DNA from 2 places in the Ensifer sp. MJa1 genome. Region 1 is predicted to be linked to the other one. Evidence: riboswitches for the same ligand, from Rfam matches in the RefSeq annotation. Region 1 holds a riboswitch; the other holds the start of a gene.
What was found. A riboswitch is a leader RNA that binds a small molecule or an ion and turns the genes downstream of it on or off. The one in region 1 is predicted to bind S-adenosylmethionine.

Region 1 (2,391 bases):
AGCCGTGCTCGGCGGTGGCGCGGATCGTGCCCGAGAGGTCGAGTTCGTCGGCAGCCCCCTGGCGCACCCAGCGCCGGAGCCGCTTCAGTGCTACCTTGATGTTGCGGGTGCCGAGCTCGACGGTATCGTCATAGTCTTTGAATTCGCGCCGGTCCCAGACCTTCACGGCGCGGCGATGGCGCGACTGGTCCTGGCCGATCCGGACACCCTCAGGATTGTAGCCATAGGCGCCGAAGGGCGAGGTGCCGGCGGTGCCGATCCATTTCGACCCACCCTGATGCCGGCCCTTTTGTTCCTGCAGCCGCTGGCGCAAGGTTTCCATCAGCTTGTCGAAGCCGCCGAGAGCCTCGATCATCCGCTTTTCTTCCTCGGTCAGGTGTTTTTCTGCGAGCTTGCGCAGCCAGTCCTCGGGGATGACAGCCTCTTCGCCCGCTTCCATGGGGTTGACCGCCTCAAGACCGGAGAAGCAGTGCTGGAACACCCGGTCGAAGCGGTCGATATGGCGCTCGTCCTTCACCAGCGCCGTGCGCGCCAGGTAGTAGAAGGCTTCGATGTCGAATGTGGCGATGCCCGCCTCCATCCCCTCGATCAGGGAGAGGAATTCCCGGAGCGTGACCGGGACTTTCGCTGCCTTGAGTTCGAGGAAGAAGGGGATGAACATCGGTCAGTCAGCGCTTTCCTGTACCGATCTCGGCGAGATCATAGGGCGTGGTCTGGTACATCTCGTTGATCCAGTTGCCGAAGAACAGATGCGCATGGCTACGCCAGCGGTTCTGCGGCGGCAGGGTCGAATCATTGTGCGGGAAATAGTCGTGCGGCATCTTGATCGGAACGCCCGCATCCACGTCCCGGAAATATTCGTCCGACAGCGAGGTCGAATCATACTCCACGTGGTTGAACATGTAGAGGCGGTTGCCCTTCTTCTCATGCACGAGGCAGACGCCCATTTCCTTCGATTCCATCAGGATTTCGAGGCCCGGCACCTTGTCGATATCAGCGCGCCTAACCTCGGTCCAGCGCGAGACCGGAACGGCGAAATCGTCGGAAAAGCCGTTGAGATAGACAGACGAGCGATTGAGGTTCTGGTGGCGATAGACGCCGAAGGCTTTTTCCTTCAGCGGATATTTCGGCACGTCATGGAAATGGTAGATCGCCGCCATCGCGCCCCAGCAGACGTTGAGCGTCGAATGCACGTTGGTCTCGGTCCAGTCGAGGATGCGCTTCAGCTCCTCCCAATAGGTGACGTCCTCGTATTCGAGCGTCTCGACCGGTGCACCTGTTATGATGAAGCCGTCGAACTTGCGGCCCTGTACCTCTTCCCAGGTCTCGTAGAAGGAAAGCAGGTGGTCTTCGGATGTGTTCTTGGCCCGGTGGGCGCCGATGCGCACCAGCGACAGCTCCACCTGCAGCGGCGAGGCGCCGATCAGGCGCGCCATCTGGATCTCAGTCTTGATCTTGTTCGGCATGAGGTTCAGGAGCCCGATCTGGAGCGGGCGGATATCCTGACGGATCGCCACGGTCTCGGTCATCACCCGCACGCCCTCATGCACGAGGGTTTCGAAGGCGGGCAGCGTATCGGGAATCTTGATGGGCATGGGCTTCACTCGATCAATACAAAAAAACCGGCGGCGATTGATCGCGACCGGTCCTCGGAAATCCAACTTTCCTCGGCCCTTTAGCGACTTGTTTAACGTGGCTGCAAGCCGGCCGGCCAAATCACCACGAGGAATTTGATAGCGCGACAGGAGCGTGAGGGTCAAGAAAAACGATTCGGGCGGTGGTAGCGGCCCCTCATCCGCCTGCCGGCACCTTCTCCCGCGGGCGGAGAGAAGGGGATCCGTGGCGCTTGCTCGTCACCCAATTGGTGTCCTCACTCGCGGCGCCAGGTGCGATGCCGGATGGTATCGTCTCGTAGCGACCAAGGGTGGTTCGCGTCCCCTCTCCCGGCCTGCGGGGAGAGGGGTAGTCCTCGGGTTAAATCCGAGGAGAGGGGCAAGTCCGCAGCAGATGCAGAGCGTCCTGCATCCCATAGCCGAGCCTGTGGCTGGCCTCCTCGATCTCAAGCCAGAAGAAGCGAAACCGGATCGGCCCACCACCGCCAAAGGGTGTCATTTCATGATGCACCCAGCTTTCCTTCTGCTCTCCGGCAAGCGCAACGTGAAAATAGTGCCGCCGATGGCAGACGGTCCTGTCGTCTTTCCGGTACGAATAGTCCTGCATCACGAGGTGCGTGAACGGCTCCAACGGCGTCAGCCCGGTCTCCTCGACGAACTCGCGCGTCGCCGCAGCTTCCGGGCTCTCGCCCGGTGCCATCGTGCCACCGGGCACCTGCAGCTTGATCTCGGGGAAATCCGGCTCGTCGAAGACCAGCAGCTGATCTCGCCAGGTGGC
Region 2 (2,391 bases), on a different contig from region 1:
TCACTCGGCGCGGAAGTGCTTGGAGAGTTTCAGACCCTGCGCCTGGTAGTTGGAGCCGACGCCAAGGCCATAGAGGCCGTCGGGCCGCTCCAGCATATGTTCGTAGACAAGGCGCCCGACGATCTGACCGTGCTCGAGAATGAACGGTACCTCGTGGCTGCGCACCTCGAGCACCGCACGGCTGCCGCTGCCGCCGGCCGACGCATGGCCGAAGCCTGGATCGAAGAAGCCGGCGTAATGCACCCGGAACTCGCCGACCAGCGGATCGAAGGGGGTCATCTCGGCGGCAAAGAGCGGCGGAACATGCACTGCCTCGCGCGAAACGAGGATGTAGAACTCGTCCGGATCGAGGATCAACTCGTCGCGCCCACGGCTGTAGAGCGGCTCCCAGAAATCGAAGATCGCATGCTGCGCCTTCTTGTCGACGTCGATGACCGCCGTGTGATGCTTGCCGCGATAACCGATCAGGCCCTCGGGCCCGGTGCCCTTCAGGTCGATCGACAGCGCGATGCCGCCGCCGCTGACATTGGGCTTGTCGCTCGCCACCAGCACGTCGCTCTCGTGCAGAGCCAGCAGTTCCTGTTCCGACAGCAGCGACTGGCCCATGCGGAAGCGGATCTGCGACAGGCGCGAGCCGCGGCGCACGACGATCGGGAAGGTGCGCGGGCTGATTTCGAGATAGAGCGGACCACTGTAGCCGGCCGGGATCTTATCGAATTCCTGGGCGCGATCGGTGATGACGCGGGTGAAGATGTCGAGGCGGCCGGTCGAGCTCTTCGGATTGGCCGAGGCCGACATGCCCTCCGGCAGCGCCAGACTCTCCACCAGCGGCACGATGTAGACGCAGCCGGTTTCCAGAACCGCACCGTCGGTCAGGTCGACCACATGCAGCTTCAGCCGGTCGAGCTTGTCGGCGACGAGGTGCGACGGACCTGGCATGAAGCTCGCGCGGACGCGAAATGCCTTGGCGCCGAGGCGCAGATCGAGGCTTGCCGGCTGGATCTGATCGTCATCCAGCGGCCTCTCGCTCTTCAGGCGTCCCGTTTCGAACAGCGCGGCGATCGCGCGGTCGGCCAAAATCCCAGTGTTGCGGGCCATCGCAGTCCTCTTTTCAGTTGCGAGACAAAACCAAACTCCGGGAATTGACGCAAGCGCACCCTAGCAGTATTGAAGCTTTATCCCGTGGTGATTTGGCCGGTCGGCTTGCAGCCACGTTAAACAAGTAGCTAAAAAGGCCGGGTGTCAAACCGGCCCGTTTTCGCGGCCGGTTTTTTTGTTTTGAAAGTGACCGTCACATGAGCAAAAACTGGCGCCCCGCAACACAACTGGTCCACGGCGGTACCACCCGCTCCCAGCACGGCGAGACCTCCGAAGCGATCTTCCTCACCCAGGGCTTCGTCTACGACACGTCTGAGGCAGCCGAGGCGCGTTTCAAGGGCGAGACCGACGGCTTCATTTACGCCCGCTACGGCAGCCCGACCAACGACATGTTCGAAAAGCGCATGTGCATGCTGGAAGGCGCTGAAGACGCGCGCGCCACGGCATCGGGCATGGCCGCCGTTTCCGCCGCCATCCTTTGCCAGCTGAAGGCCGGCGATCATATCGTTGCCGCCCGCGCCCTCTTTGGTTCCTGCCGCTGGGTGGTCGAGACGCTGGCGCCGAAATACGGCATCGAGTGCACGCTGGTCGACGGACGCGATCTCGCCAACTGGGAAAAGGCGATCCAGAAGAACACCAAGGTCTTCTTCCTGGAAAGCCCGACCAACCCGACGCTCGAAGTCATCGACATTGCCGGTGTGGCCAAGCTCGCCAACCAGATCGGCGCCAAGGTCGTCGTCGACAACGTCTTTGCGACGCCGCTCTTCCAGAAGCCGCTGGAGCTTGGCGCCCATATCGTCGTCTATTCCGCCACCAAGCACATCGACGGCCAGGGCCGGTGCCTCGGTGGTGTCGTGCTGTCCGACAAGGAATGGATCAACGAGAACCTGCACGACTACTTCCGCCACACCGGCCCGGCGATGTCGCCGTTCAACGCCTGGACGCTTTTGAAGGGCATCGAGACCTTGCCGCTGCGCGTGCGTCAACAGACGGAAACCGCGCGCCGCGTCGCCGACTTCCTCGCCGAGCAGCCGCAGGTGGCCAAGGTCATCTATCCCGGCCGCAAGGATCACCCGCAGGCCGACATCATCGCCAAACAGATGACCGGCGGCTCCACCCTCGTCGCCTTTGAACTCAAGGGCGGCAAGGACGCAGCCTTCGCGCTGCAAAACGCGCTGGAGATCGTCCGCATCTCCAACAATCTTGGCGACAGCAAGAGCCTGATCACCCATCCGGCAACGACCACGCACAAGAACCTGACCGACGAGGCTCGCGAGGAGCTCGGCATCTCGG

Region 2: it holds a riboswitch for S-adenosylmethionine, as region 1 does, so the genes downstream of both, MKZ91_RS08540 (O-succinylhomoserine sulfhydrylase) here and metA (homoserine O-acetyltransferase MetA) in region 1, are expected to answer to the same signal.

Annotation. Positions count from the first base shown of each region.
Region 1 is NZ_JAKUMO010000008.1:12,068-14,458, reverse strand. It holds gene MKZ91_RS12890 (vWA domain-containing protein) at 1-661, opposite strand, end outside; gene metA (homoserine O-acetyltransferase MetA) at 669-1,595, opposite strand; SAM riboswitch at 1,656-1,733, opposite strand; gene MKZ91_RS12880 (NUDIX hydrolase) at 1,975-2,391, opposite strand, start outside.
Region 2 is NZ_JAKUMO010000004.1:326,197-328,587, forward strand. It holds gene MKZ91_RS08535 (2'-deoxycytidine 5'-triphosphate deaminase) at 1-1,098, opposite strand; SAM riboswitch at 1,173-1,251, shown strand; gene MKZ91_RS08540 (O-succinylhomoserine sulfhydrylase) at 1,296-2,391, shown strand, end outside.